2 regions of the Pseudomonas sp. AC242 genome follow, and region 1 is predicted to be linked to the other one. Evidence: predicted binding sites of a transcription regulator. Region 1 holds the regulator's gene; the other holds the start of a gene.
The links. Region 1 encodes sigma-54, which starts transcription at its own class of promoters, with help from an activator protein. Its sites were predicted from a motif close to ANTGGCATNNANNTTGCTNT; they were not measured.
Positions count from the first base shown of each region.

Region 2: flgB (flagellar basal body rod protein FlgB) is a predicted target of sigma-54. The motif match lies at 3,151-3,170, and genes of this name have one in related genera.

Region 1 covers NZ_OZ409873.1:224,204-231,430, forward strand. The annotation lists gene ACZZ0A_RS00905 (superoxide dismutase) at 1-529, shown strand, start outside; gene ACZZ0A_RS00910 (ZIP family metal transporter) at 560-1,453, shown strand; gene ACZZ0A_RS00915 (HPr family phosphocarrier protein) at 1,548-1,823, opposite strand; gene rapZ (RNase adapter RapZ) at 1,839-2,696, opposite strand; gene ptsN (PTS IIA-like nitrogen regulatory protein PtsN) at 2,699-3,163, opposite strand; gene hpf (ribosome hibernation-promoting factor, HPF/YfiA family) at 3,176-3,484, opposite strand; gene ACZZ0A_RS00935 (RNA polymerase factor sigma-54) at 3,558-5,051, opposite strand; gene lptB (LPS export ABC transporter ATP-binding protein) at 5,239-5,964, opposite strand; gene lptA (lipopolysaccharide transport periplasmic protein LptA) at 5,964-6,509, opposite strand; gene lptC (LPS export ABC transporter periplasmic protein LptC) at 6,496-7,068, opposite strand; gene ACZZ0A_RS00955 (KdsC family phosphatase) at 7,077-7,227, opposite strand, start outside.
Region 2 covers NZ_OZ409873.1:4,016,235-4,023,461, forward strand. The annotation lists gene flgE (flagellar hook protein FlgE) at 143-1,483, opposite strand; gene flgD (flagellar hook assembly protein FlgD) at 1,515-2,240, opposite strand; gene flgC (flagellar basal body rod protein FlgC) at 2,256-2,699, opposite strand; gene flgB (flagellar basal body rod protein FlgB) at 2,703-3,110, opposite strand; gene cheR (protein-glutamate O-methyltransferase CheR) at 3,448-4,275, opposite strand; gene ACZZ0A_RS18030 (chemotaxis protein CheV) at 4,322-5,254, opposite strand; gene flgA (flagellar basal body P-ring formation chaperone FlgA) at 5,337-6,098, shown strand; gene flgM (flagellar biosynthesis anti-sigma factor FlgM) at 6,248-6,574, shown strand; gene ACZZ0A_RS18045 (flagella synthesis protein FlgN) at 6,623-7,090, shown strand; gene ACZZ0A_RS18050 (flagellar brake protein) at 7,180-7,227, shown strand, end outside.

The DNA.
Region 1 (7,227 bases):
CACCAAGCATCACCAGACCTACATCAACAACCTCAACGCCGCCGTAGAAGGCACTGAATATGCGGAGTGGCCGGTAGAAAAACTGGTCGCCAGCGTTAAGGATCTGCCGGAAAAACTCCGTGCGGCCGTGATCAATCAGGGCGGCGGTCACGCCAACCACTCGCTGTTCTGGGAAGTGATGGTGCCGAGCGGCGGCGGTAAACCGGATGGCGCGCTGGCCAAGGCGATTGATGAGCAACTGGGTGGTCTCGACAGCTTCAAGGAAGCCTTCACCAAAGCCGCACTGACCCGATTCGGCAGCGGCTGGGCCTGGCTCAGTGTGACGCCCGAGAAAAAGCTGATCGTGGAGAGCAGCGGCAATCAGGACAGTCCGCTGATGAACGGCAACACGCCGATTCTCGGTCTCGACGTGTGGGAGCACGCCTATTACCTGCGTTATCAGAACCGTCGTCCGGAATACATCAGCGCGTTCTACAACGTGATCAATTGGCCTGAAGTTGCTGCGCGCTATCACGCCGCACTGGTTTAAGTCTTTTATAAAAACAATCCAAGGCTGACTATGGGCACTGAAACACTGGCGATCGGAAGTGGGCGTATGTTTCGCTACGCAGTGGGCTCGCTATTGCTGTTGGCGGGCATGACCTTGCTGGTTGCCCACGGACTGGAATGGCTGAATCTGGAACCGAGACTGTCACGGGCGCTTCAGGGCGGCGCGATCTGCGCCCTCGGCACGGCGCTTGGCGCTGTTCCGGTGCTGGTGATTCGGCGCATGCCGCAGGCACTCAGTGACACCTTGCTGGGATTTGGCGCGGGGGTGATGCTGGCGGCGACGGCGTTTTCGCTGATCGTGCCGGGCATTGCCGCCGCCGAAAATCTGGGTCTGACACCTTGGTCATCCAGCGGCCTGATTTGCTTCGGCATCATGCTCGGTGCATTCGGTCTGTATTTGGTTGATCGTCAGTTATCCGGAGCTTCGCCGGAAATGTTGGTCGGCACACCTGAGCATCCGGTAATTGCGCCGCGTATCTGGCTGTTCGTGTTCGCCATCATTGCCCATAACATCCCGGAAGGTATGGCCGTCGGCGTTTCCGCCGGCGGCGGCATGCCGGATGCGGACAGTCTGGCCATGGGCATCGCTTTGCAGGATGTACCGGAAGGTCTGGTGATTGCCTTGGTGCTGGCCGGGGCGGGGATGTCGCGGATCAAGGCGTTTCTGATCGGCGCGGCGTCTGGTCTGGTTGAACCGGTGTTTGCACTGTTGTGTGCCTGGCTGGTCAGTCTGGCGCAGGTGTTGTTGCCGTTAGGTCTGGCGCTCGCGGCAGGGGCGATGTTGCTGGTAGTGACCCACGAAGTGATTCCCGAGTCGCGACGCAATGGTCATGACAAGCTGGCCAGTCTTGGTTTGCTGATCGGGTTTTGTCTGATGATGGTGATGGATACGGCGTTGGGTTGAAGCAGAGCAAAAGATCGCAGGCTGCGGCAGTTCCTGCAGGGAACGCATTCCAGTGTAGGAGCTGCCGCAGGCTGCGACTTTATGATTTTGGCTGTCAGCCGCCTTCGTCGAAGTAGTTGTTGATCAACGCCACCAGCGCATCCAGGGCTTCCTGTTCCTGATGCCCTTCAGTACTCAGATAGATTTTGGTGCCCTTGCCAGCCGCCAGCATCATCATCGCCATGATGCTTTTGCCATCAATCGTGGTCTCTGGTGTACGACCCACTCTGATCGTGCAATCCGGATACTGCCCGGCCACTCCAACAAACTTGGCCGATGCGCGGGCATGCAGGCCCAGCTTGTTGATGATTTCGATTTCCAGAGCAGGCATCGCGGTGTGAATCCTTTAAGTGAGGTCGCGGTGGCGAACCTGGACGTTCTTCAGGGTTTTCTGCAGGGCCTGACCCAGGCGTTCGGTCAGGTAGACGGAGCGGTGATGCCCGCCGGTGCAGCCAATGGCAATGGTGACGTAGGCACGGTTGCTCGCGGCGAAGCGCGGCAGCCACTTGTGCAGGTAAGTGAAAATGTCCTGGAACATTTCTTCGACCTCTGGCTGCGCCGCGAGGTACTCAGCCACCGGCGCATCGAGACCTGATTGCGCGCGCAGTTCCGGCTTCCAGTACGGATTGGGCAGGCAGCGCACATCGAATACCAGATCCGCGTCGACCGGCATGCCGCGCTTGAAGCCGAAGGACTCGACCAGAAATGCGGTCCCCGGCTCCGGCTGGTTCAGCAGGCGCAGCTTGATGCTGTCGCGCAGCTGATACAGGTTCAGATTGGTGGTGTTGATCTTCAGGTCCGCGAGGTCGGCAATCGGGCCGAGCAGGGCGGTTTCATCCTGGATCGCCTCGGCCAGCGAGCGGTTGGCGTTGCTCAGTGGATGGCGACGGCGAGTCTCGGAGAAACGCTTGAGCAGGGTTTCTTCGTCGGCGTCCAGATACAGAACGTCGCACTGGATGTGCTTTCCCCGGACATCTTCAAGCAGCTCCGGAAAGCGCGTCAGGTGGCTCGGCAGGTTGCGCGCATCGATGGACACGGCCACCAGCGGTTGCGCCAGCTCAGTGTGAATCAGCGCGCGTTCGGCCAGTTCCGGCAGCAAGCCTGCAGGAAGGTTGTCGATGCAGTAATAGCCGTTGTCCTCAAGGACATCCAGAGCCGTACTTTTACCCGAGCCGGAACGGCCGCTGACGATGATCAAGCGCATGATTAATGCCCGTTCTGCTCGTCCAGGACAACCTGATACAAGGCTTCGTTGCTCGCGGCGCTGCGCAGCTTATCGCGCACGTCCTTGCGGTCGAGCATGCTGGCGATCTGACGCAGCAACTCCAGGTGCGCATCGGTGGCGGCTTCCGGGACCAGCAGTACGAACAGCAGGTCAACCGGAGCGCCATCAATGGCGTCGAAATCGATTGGCGTATCAAGGTGCATCAAGGCGCTGATAGGCGACTGGCAACCCTTGAGACGGCAGTGAGGAATGGCGATGCCGTTACCAAAACCGGTGGAGCCGAGTTTTTCACGGGCAATCAACGCCTCGAAGACATCTTGCATCTCCAGATCCGGCACTTCGCGGGCGATCAGGTTGGCAATTTGTTCGAGGGCTTTCTTTTTACTGCCGCCCGGCACGTTCACGAGGGAACGGCCGGGGGTCAGGATGGTTTCAAGTCGGATCATGGATTAGGGATGTTAACGACCGGTAGCGCCCTGAAGGAGGCTCTGGGTCTTTTCCTTATGCTTTTTGAGTTGGCGATCCAGCTTGTCGGTCAGTGAGTCGATCGCAGCATACATATCAGTATCTTCTGCGTTAGCGACCACTTCGCTGCCGGGTATATGCAAGGTGGCTTCAATTTTCTGCTTCAGCTTTTCGACGCACATCGTGACTTGCACGTTGGTGATCTTGTCGAAATGTCGCTCCAGTCGTTGGAGTTTTTCCTCGATGTAGGAACGCAGAGGTTGGGTCACTTCCAGTTGGTGTCCACTGATGTTGACTTGCATACAGCTTCTCCTTCGTTGCCAGTGCATAAAGCGGCAGGCCGAAAAGCCTGCCACTGGAACGCTGTAACGTGGCTTACATCAACCGCTTGCGTTCGCTCGAAGGCGCGATCCCGAGGGATTCGCGGTACTTGGCGACGGTGCGGCGAGCCACCTGAATGCCTTGTGCCTCCAGTAAACCAGCGATCTTGCTGTCACTCAACGGCTTTTTCTGATTTTCCGCTGCAACCAGTTTTTTGATGATCGCGCGGATCGCTGTGGACGAGCATTCGCCGCCTTCGGAGGTGCTGACGTGGCTGGAGAAAAAGTATTTCAACTCATAAATACCGCGCGGGGTATGCATGAATTTCTGTGTGGTCACCCGTGAAATCGTTGATTCGTGCATGCCGACCGCTTCGGCGATGTCATGCAGGACCAGCGGCTTCATGGCTTCGTCGCCGTACTCCAGAAAACCGCGCTGATGCTCGACGATCTGGGTGGCAACTTTCATCAGGGTTTCGTTGCGGCTCTGCAGGCTCTTGATGAACCAGCGGGCTTCCTGCAACTGATTGCGCATGAAGGTGTTGTCGGCGCTGGTGTCGGCGCGACGCACGAAACCGGCGTACTGGGCATTGACGCGCAGGCGTGGCACCGACTCCTGATTGAGCTCGACCAGCCAGCGCTCGTTGTCCTTGCGCACGATAACGTCAGGGACAACATATTCGGCTTCAGTCGACTCGATTTGCGAGCCTGGGCGCGGATTCAGGCTCTGCACCAGTTCGATGACCTGACGCAGTTCGTCTTCCTTGAGCTTCATGCGACGCATCAACTGGCTGTAGTCGCGGCCGCCGAGCAGGTCGATGTAATCGCTGACCAGACGCTTGGCTTCAGCCAGCCAAGGCGTCTTGGCTGGCAGCTGGCGCAATTGCAGCAGCAGGCATTCGCCGAGGTTGCGGGCGCCGATGCCGGCTGGTTCAAATTGTTGAATGCGGTGCAGGACGGCTTCGATTTCGTCCAGTTCGATGTCCAGTTCCGGATCGAACGCCTCGAGGATCTCTTCGAGGGTTTCATCCAGGTAGCCCTGATTGTTGATGCAATCGATCAGGGTGACGGCGATCAGGCGATCGGTGTCGGACATCGGTGCAAGGTTCAGTTGCCACAGCAGATGGCTTTGCAGGCTCTCGCCGACGGAGGTGCGTGTGGTGAAGTCCCACTCGTCATCGTCGCTGCTCGGCAGGCTGCTGGCACTGGTCTGGTAGACGTCTTCCCAGGCGGTGTCGACCGGAAGCTCGTTGGGGATGCGCTCGTTCCATTCGCCCTCCTCGAGGTTGTCCACCGTCGGGGCAGTTTCCTGATAGGACGGTTCCTGGATTTCGGTGGCGGGCTTCTGTTCGGCGTTGTCGGCCATGGGGTCGGAATTGTCGAAGTCGTCGCCTTCTTCCTGGCGTTCGAGCATCGGATTGGATTCCAGAGCCTCCTGGATTTCCTGTTGCAGATCCAGGGTCGACAATTGGAGCAGACGGATGGCCTGTTGCAGCTGCGGTGTCATCGTCAGCTGCTGGCCCATTCTCAAGACTAGCGATGGTTTCATGGCAGGGGCTTAACACCTTATTCGCCGGCGCTATGCGCCATCCACTACAGGGCGCCGAAGCGCCAAACTTAAGCAAATTATATGCCTGAAACTGAAGTGTTTGCCTAGAGCGCTGTAACAATTAAAGCGTATTAAATCCTGCTTGAATCGATACAGCGCCCGGGCGGCGCACCGGGCACTGTTGCGCTTACAGGCGGAACTCGTGGCCCAGATACACTTCCTTGACCAGATCGTTGGCCAGGATGGTTTCTGCATCGCCCTCGGCAATCAACTGACCGTCGTTGACGATGTAAGCGGTTTCGCAGATGTCCAGCGTCTCACGGACGTTGTGGTCGGTGATCAGTACACCAATGCCCTTGGCCTTGAGGTGGTGGATGATCTGCTTGATGTCGCCGACCGAAATCGGGTCGACACCGGCGAACGGTTCGTCGAGCAGGATGAATTTCGGTGCCGTTGCCAGCGCGCGAGCGATTTCCACACGGCGGCGTTCACCACCGGACAGGCTCATGCCGAGGTTGTCGCGGATGTGACTGATGTGGAATTCCTGCAGCAGGTTTTCCAGCTCTTTGCGACGGCCGGCCTTGTCGAGCTCCTGGCGGGTCTCGAGGATGGCCATGATGTTGTCGGCCACCGACAGTTTGCGGAAGATCGACGCTTCTTGCGGCAGATAGCCGATACCGGCCTTGGCACGACCGTGCATCGGCTGGTGGCTGACGTCCAGATCATCGATCAGCACGCGACCCTGATCGGCCTGTACCAGGCCGACGATCATGTAGAAGCAGGTCGTCTTGCCGGCGCCGTTCGGGCCGAGCAGGCCGACGATCTGGCCGCTGTCGATCGACAGGCTGACATCACGCACGACCTGGCGGCTTTTATAGGCCTTGGCCAGGTGCTGAGCTTTCAGAGTTGCCATTACTGGGTTTTCTCGTCGGTTTTCTTCTTCGGCTGGATCACCATGTCGATGCGCGGACGCGCCTCGGTAACCTTGCTGCCGGTAGCGCGACCGGCGCTGGCCAGTTTCTTCACGGTGTCATAGACGATTTTCTCGCCTTGCGTCGTGTTGTTGTCCTTGTCGACAACCTTGGCCTTGTCGATCAGTACAACGCGGTTTTGCGCGGCGTGGTACTGGATCGTTACGCCCCAGCCCTGTACAGGCTTGGCATCACCTTGAGTCTGCAACTGTTCGAAGTAGGCGAGGTTGCCCACCGACGTCACGACGTCGATATCGCCAGCCGGCGTACGGGTGATGGTCACCGTGTTGCCTTTAACGATCATCGAGCCTTGGGTGATGATCACATCACCTTTGTAGGTGGCGATGCCGTTCTTGTCATCCAGTTGGGCGTCGTCGGCCTGAATGCGGATAGGTTGCTGCTGATCGTTCGGCAGAGCCCAGGCGCTCACGCTTCCCAGTGCTGCGCCCAGACTGAGCAAAATAGGGAGGGTTTTAACGAGCCTCATACTGTCCTCTTACGTTCGATTGCAGGTGTATCCTGCTTTCCTTCAGGTACGCTTTCATTCCGACGCCAGTCGATACACCGCCAGCACCCTCGATTCTAACGGGTTGCTCGGTCTGCGCATATTCTTGCTGCGGGAACACGGTCATGCGGGTGCTGGTGATCAGAGTGCCGCGTTTTTTCTCATCGGTGCGCTGTACGCGTACCGAATCGATCAGTTCAACTTCGGTACCGCCCGAGTTCACTTCGCCGCGTTCGCTGGTTACGTGCCAAGGGAAGTCGGTGCCGCGATACATGTTCAGGTCCGGCTTTGTGACCAGGGTGACATCGGTAGCCTTGACGTGCTCGGCCTTGTCGGAGGTCATTTCATACTGCACTTTGCCGTCCGGCAGGTATTGCAGGGTGTGCGTGTTGGTTGCATACCAGTCGATAGGCGTTTCGACCGACGTCACCGGTGGCTTGTCGAGGAAGCGTTCCGGACTGATGTTCCAGTAGCCCACCGCGGCAAATATCGCCGCGATACAGCCGAACAGCAGGAAGTTGCGAAATTTTTTGCTAAACATGGTTTGGCTCACAGGTACGCGGCGTTGGCCGCATCGAGGCGGCCCTGGGCGCGCAGGATCAATTCGCAGAATTCGCGGGCGGCCCCTTCGCCACCACGGGCGCGGGTTACGCCATGGGCGTGTTCGCGGACGAAATCGGCGGCGTTGGCTACGGCCATG
Region 2 (7,227 bases), 3.8 Mb from region 1:
GCCAAGGTCCTTTGCCAGGCAGGACTGCAACTTCCACACCATAAATTCAGACAAACGGTTAATTGGTGAATGTAAATTTAGTGACACGCATAAAAAAACCGACGCTCAAGGCGTCGGTTTTCAATGCAGCTATCGAATCACATCAAGTCATCTGAATGATGGTCTGCATGATGGTGCTCTGAGTGGAAATAGTCTTGGCGTTCGCCTGATAGTTGCTCTGGCCTTTGATCAGGTCTACCAGCTCGTTGGTCAGGTTAACGTTCGACTCTTCCAGCGAGTTGGAAACAACCGAACCCAAGGTACCGGTTTCCGGTGCATCGTAGCCCGGGATACCCGAAGCAAACGTCTCTTTCCAGCTGGTGCCACCGATAGCCTGCAGGCCTTGTTCGTTGGTGAAGCTGGCCAGTGCAACCTGGCCGATGGCCTTGCTCTGGTTGTTGCTGAAGTTGGCAAACAGCGTACCGGTGCCGTCGATGGTCAGGTTGGTGATCTGGCCAGTGGCGTAACCGTCCTGAGTCGGAATCGAACGCGCGGTGTCAGCGTTGTACTGAGTGGTCTTGGCCATCGAAATGGTAATACCGGCCGGGTTGGCAGACGCACCGTTAGGCGTGAACGTACCGTTGACCACTGTGCCCGGCTTCCAGCCGGTCAGTTTCAAGTCGCTGCTGATGATCGGGTTCGGGTTCGGTGGCGGCAGAGTGCTCGGCGTGCTGACCTGAGTCAAATTGCCAGAGCTGTCAAACGTCAGCGTCGAAGCAACCGGATCGACCTTGGTTGGATCGCTACCGGCTGCATCCGGGTTACGGCCATCGACCAGAGTGTACACCTTCCAGGTGTTCTCGCCAGTTTTAACCACGTACTGGTCCATAACATGCGAGTTGCCCTGCGTGTCATAGATCGGAGTGCTAAAGCTCTTCGTGTACGTCTCAAGCTTGCTTGGGTCGAACTTGACGGCGTTGGTGCCGGTATCAACGATCACCGACGCAGTCGAGTTCAAGTTGATGCTCGACGTCACCAACGAAGTCGATTTCGGCGCCAGGTTCGACGTATCGATCTTCAGGTCGGTCAAAACGCCGTTGATGATCTTGCCGTTGGCGTCCACACCGTAACCCTGCAGGCGCGAGGTGTAGTCGGTGTTGGTGATGTAACCGGCGTTGTCGACCTTGAACGTACCGGCACGGGTGTAGGACACCGAGCCGTTGTTGCTCATGGTGAAGAAGCCCGAACCGTTGATGCCCATGTCCAGCACGTTACCGGTGTTGTTGATGTCACCCTGGGTGAACTGCTGGGAAACGTTGGCCAGGCGCACGCCGTTGCCGATCACTTTGCTGCCGCTACCCAGGCGAGTGGCCGAGTAGACGTCTTCGAATTCTGCACGGGACGATTTGAAACCGGCGGTCGCAACGTTGGCGATGTTGTTGCCGGTCACGTCCAGTTGTTTGTTGGCTGCATAGAGACCGCTAAGGCCGATATTGAAAGACATATTCCACTCCTTTGTGCCGGGTTAATCGGCTCTATATACCAATGGTTTGTACTTTGGACAGGGCAACGGTGCCCTTGCCGGACAGGTTGAGCATCAGCTCGCCGCCGGTCTGGCTGATCGTCACGCTGGTGACGGTGGCCGGCAGGTAGGTCGCCATATCGGTCGAGGTACCATTGATCGATGCGTTGGCCTTGACGGTATAGGTACCGGTCTTGACCAGATTGCCGTCCTTATCCTTGCCGTCCCAAGTGAAGCTCGCGGCGCCTGCGGCGCGACTGCCCAGATCGATGGTGCGAACCACCGCGCCGCTGCTGTCGGTGATGCTCACGGTGCCGCCGGCAATCGACGACGGAACGGTGACCGAACCGGTCATGCCTTTGCTCGGATCGTCGAGCTGAACCGAGTTGGTCTGCACGATCACATTGCGACCCACCAGCGACGAAGCCTGCAAGGCTTGCGAGGAGTTGTAGTTGCCGGCCAGCGAACTGACCGTGCTGTTCAGCGTGGTGATGCCTTCCAGGCTGCTGAACTGCGCCAACTGCGCAACGAAGGCGCTGTTGTCCTGCGGATCAAGCGGGTTCTGGTTTTTCAGCTGGGTGACCAGCAATTGCAGGAACGCGTCCTTGCCCAGGGCCTGGCCGCCGGTGGCGCTGTTAGTGGCCGAAGCAATGCCACCGGTGGTCGAACTGGTCTTTTTCGACGAGTTCGCCAGGATGTCATTCATGCTCAAGCTGCTGGTGGTATCGGAAACACTCATGGCCGTCGCCCCTTATTACTGACCGAGGGTCAGTACTTTCTGCATCATGGTTTTGGCGGTGTTCATCATTTCGGCGTTGGTCTGGAAGGACCGGCTCGCGGAAATCATGTCAGCCATTTCTTCCACCACGTTGACGTTCGGGTAGTAGACGTAGCCTTTGGCGTCGGCTGCCGGATGATTCGGCTCGTAGCGCGCTTCGAGGTTGCTCTGGTCTTCGACCACGCCGAGCACCTGTACGCCTTGACCGGCCGCGTCCTGGCTCTGGAACAGCGAGTTGCTGCCGCTGTTCTGGCCGCCCTGGAACATGGTGGCGAACACCGGGTGACGGGCGCGATAGGTCTGATCGATGCTCGAGGAGACGGTTTCGGCGTTGGCGATGTTCGAGGCCACGGTGTTCAGACGCGTGGTCTGTGCGCTCATGCCGCTGCCGGCAATGTTGAAAACGCTGGACAGGGACATGGATTACTCTCCGCGCAGGGCTGACACCAGCCCTTTGAATTTGCTGTTGAGCAGGGTGAAGCTGGCCTGGAAGCCGACGGCGTTTTCCGCGTAGTTCGACTGTTCCAGTTGGGCGTCCACGGTGTTCTGGTCGATCGACGGTTGCATCGGCGTGCGATACATCAGCGATTCGTCGCCGTTGCCCAGGCCTTCAGCTTCGATGTGACGGCTGTTGGTCATGTTCAGGGCGATGGTGCCGTTCGCATTTTTCTGGGTCTGTGCTTCAAGCACTTTGGAGAAGTCCAGATCCCGCGCCTTGTAGTTCGGGGTATCGGCGTTGGCGATGTTGTTGGCCAGCACTTCGGCACGCTGGGCGCGGAAGCCCAATGCCTTTTCGTGAATGCCGAGCGCTTTATCGAAGCTGATGCTCATGTCGGGAACCTTCAGGTGACCGGTTTTTCGTAACTGAGCTTTAGCAAGCGCCGTGCCAAACCACAAAACCCACATAAACCGGGGCTTTGCCGGGAGTCGGCAAAGCGGCAATGCCAGAAAAGCGGCAACCGGTTTCCGCCGGATGCCGCTTTTCTGCCGCTTCTTCCTGTTAACACCTCCCCCTGTAGGAGCTGCCGAAGGCTCGGGCCGCGATCGGACGATCTTTTGATCTTGTTCTTAAAAAACAAAATCAAAAGATCGCAGCCTTCGGCAGCTCCTACGTGAAGCATGCGGCAAAAAAAAGGAGCCCTTGAGGGCTCCCTTTTTTCCGCATGCTTCACTTCGCCTGGTAAATGATCCCCGGGCTGCACTGCACCATCTGGTAATGGTCCGGCAAACCGTTCAGCGCTTCGGAAGCGCCAAGGAACAGATAACCACCCGGCTTCAACGTGCTGTGAATGCGCAACAGAATGTCTTTCTTCACTTCGGCAGAGAAGTAGATCAACACGTTGCGGCAGAACACGATGTCGAACTTGCCCAGCGCGGCATAGCTGTCGAGCAGGTTGAACGAGCGGAACTCCACGCGGTTCTTGATCGGCGCCTTGATTACCCAGCGCCCCGGCCCTTTCGGGTCGAAGTAACGCTGCAGACGTTCCGGCGACAAACCGCGACCGATGGCCAGGCTGTCGTACTCGCCAGTCTTGCAGTTGGTCAGCATGAGGCCGGACAGGTCGGTCGCAACAATCTGCACGCCCATCTTCAACTGGCCAAGGTTGGACCGCTCGAACTCGTCGATCGACATCGACAGCGAGTACGGTTCCTGACCCGACGAGCACGCTGCCGACCAGATCCGCAGACGCTGGTTGGGGCTGGCCTTGATTGCTTCAGGCAGCACCTTGTTCTTCAAGACTTCAAACGGATAGGTGTCACGAAACCACAGGGTTTCGTTAGTCGTCATGGCATCGACCACTTGCTCGCGCAAACCGCTGCGCGGCTGGGTCTGGATGCGCTGAACCAGCTCACCCAGGGATTTGATGCCTTGCTGCTCCATCAGTTTGTTGAGACGGCTCGAGACCAGGTACTGCTTGTTTTCACCGAGCAGAATGCCACAGGCTTTTTCCAGGAAGACCCGGAACTGTTCGAAATCCAAATTACCCGTAGACAATGATGCCGCCTCTTAAATCGTGTTGACCGCCAGGGACAAAACGCCCCTAGCTGATATCTGCTGCTTTGATCCGGTCGACTACCCGGGATGCGAGGTCATCAGGGCGGAATTTGGCCAAAAAGTCATCGGCACCGACTTTCTTGACCATCGCCTGATTGAATACCCCCGACAACGAAGTATGCAGGATGATATGAAGCTTTTGCATGCGTGCGTCGCCGCGGATTTCCGCCGTCAGGGTGTACCCGTCCATCTCCGGCATCTCGATGTCGGAAATCATCATCAGGAACTCTTCTTCCGGCTTCTTGCCCTCATCGACCAGCTTGCGCAGGTAATCCAGCGCCTGCTTGCCGTCGTTCAGCGCCACCACTTCGACACCGATGGTCTGCAGACAACGCGTGACCTGCTTGCGCGCCACCGACGAGTCATCGACCGTCAAGACACGCAACGACAGTGCTTTGGTCTGGGTCTCGACATCGACCACGCCCACCGAAATCGCTTCCGGTGTCGGCGCAACTTCCGCCAGCACTTTCTCGACGTCGATGATTTCGACTAACTGATTGTCCACCCGAGTCACAGCGGTCAAGTAATGATCGCGACCCGTGCCCTTGGGTGGTGGATGAATCTCTTCCCAGTTCATGTTGACGATGCGCTCCACCGAGCGGACCAGGAAACCCTGGGTCTTGGTGTTGTACTCCGTGATGATCACGAACGGGTTGTTCTTGTCTTTCAACGCTCCGGAACCGGTGGCCATTGCCAGATCAAGGATCGGAATGGTCGCCCCCCGGATATTTGCCACCCCGCACACGACAGGACTGGACTTGGGCATCAACGTCAGCGACGGGCACTGCAACACTTCCCGCACCTTGAACACGTTGATTCCATAGAGCTGCTGACCGTCGAGACGGAACAACAACAGCTCCAGGCGATTCTGCCCTACCAGTTGCGTGCGCTGGTTCACCGAATCCATTACACCAGCCATGCCCAGACTCCTACACCAACGCCAAGTGTTGTTGCGACGCACATTCATTGCTAAACGGCACGGCGCTTGCTTTTTAACTCGTATGAACGCTCAAACGACATTTTTCCGACGCCTGACATCACCTCTTCGCAGAGGGCTTTGTGTCGCGTGCGCCATTTGCTGCTCTTTTGCTGGCAGCCCTGCCATTGCTGATGCGGTTACCTTGCCTGACATGCTTATCGGCGTCACTCAGGGCTTTCTTGAATTCACCGTAGAAGACTATCTGGCTACCAGTCAAACGGAAGGCCGCTATGAAATCGAAGTCAACAAGCTCGACCCGCGTATGCGCATGCCTATGTGCGACAAGGAATTGACAGCGACTCTGGAGAGCCCGGCACGTCCGTTGGGCCGGGTTACCGTGAAGGTCCGCTGTGAGGGCGCCTCGCCCTGGACCGTGTTCGTGCCCGCTCAAGTCCGCCTGTTTCGCGAGATTGTGACCACCACGCGGCCGCTGAAACGCGCAGGGATTATCGAGCCACAGGACGTGACCCTGCGAGAGCGCGACGTGAGCACGATCAACCAAGGCTTTCTGACCTCGGTAGACGAAGCGATCGGGCAGAAATTGACCCGACCAACGGTAGCCGATCAGGTCATTACCCTGGTTCATCTGGAACAGGCCGAAGTCATTCGCAAGGGCGATCAAGTGGTCATCACTGCGCGCAGCGGCACGCTCGCCGTGCGCATGCCCGGTGAAGCGCTGGCCAATGGCGGTTTGAAAGAACAGATCCGGGTGAAAAACCTCAACTCGCAACGGGTCATCAAGGCGCAAGTCACCGCGCCGGGCCAAGTGGAAGTGGCGATGTAGAAAACTGGCGCTAGCCCCGGCTGTTCCCTAAACTGTGCCGCAGCAGGACACGCGCCGGCGCATGCAAGGCTCATTGTAAATGTGCCTAAAGTTTTCCAGGGGATGGCCGAAAACATGGCAAGCGTCCAAATTCCCAGAGGTTTTTTATCATGGTCATCGATTTCAGCCGTTTGAACAGCTCCTCGTCACTTACGGGCAGTACACGTACCAGCAACGCCAAGGAAACCGCCGAAACCGGCACCTCCGCGCCGCTGAATACCCAGGCCGAAACGGCCAGTACCGCAAAAAGCGGGGAATCGGTACACCTCAGTAATGAGGCTCAACAGTTGCAGAAGGTCACTGACAAGCTGCGCGATCAACCTGCTGTCGACAAAGCCCGTGTGGCCGAGTTGAAAGCCGCGATTGCCGATGGCAGCTATAAAGTCGACAGCAACCGTGTAGCCAGCAAACTGCTCAACTTCGAAGCCCAGCGCTAGGCCTTTGCCGGCGCGAGGCTTTTGGACGCTTAATACCCAAGGCCAGCCATGCACGACACTAATTTATTGCAACTGATCAACGACGACTTTGCTCCAGCTCAACAATTGCTGGAGTTGCTGCAAACCGAATCTCTCGCGTTGCACGGTCGCGACATGCCACTGCTGGAAGAAATTCTGGCGCACAAACAGGCATTGATCATTCTGCTTGAACAGCATGGCCGCAAACGCAGCGAAATCCTCGCCAGCCTCAACCTGCCGACTGATCGTACAGGCCTTGTGCAACTGGCCAGCCAGTCGAGCATTGGCGAGCAGCTGTTGACGCAAGGCGATGCATTGACCGATCTGATCGCTCAATGCCAGGCCGCCAACGTCAAGAATGGCCAGTCCATTCAGATCCAGCAGGCCGCCACGGCCAATCAGCTGAAGATCCTCACCGGCGGTGAAGCGCCAGCGCTTTATAACGCCAGTGGCACCTTTGCCAAACCCGCCATACCGCGTCCGCTCAGCCAGGCATGAGCCGTTGATGCGCCAGCTCTATCAACCCGCGGAACATGCTGGCAAAATCGCTGGCTAGTCGTCATATTTTGTCTGGAGATTGATTAACCGTGTCCAACGCCCTCAGCGCGGATGATGCTCCGCAGCCCCCTAAGGTG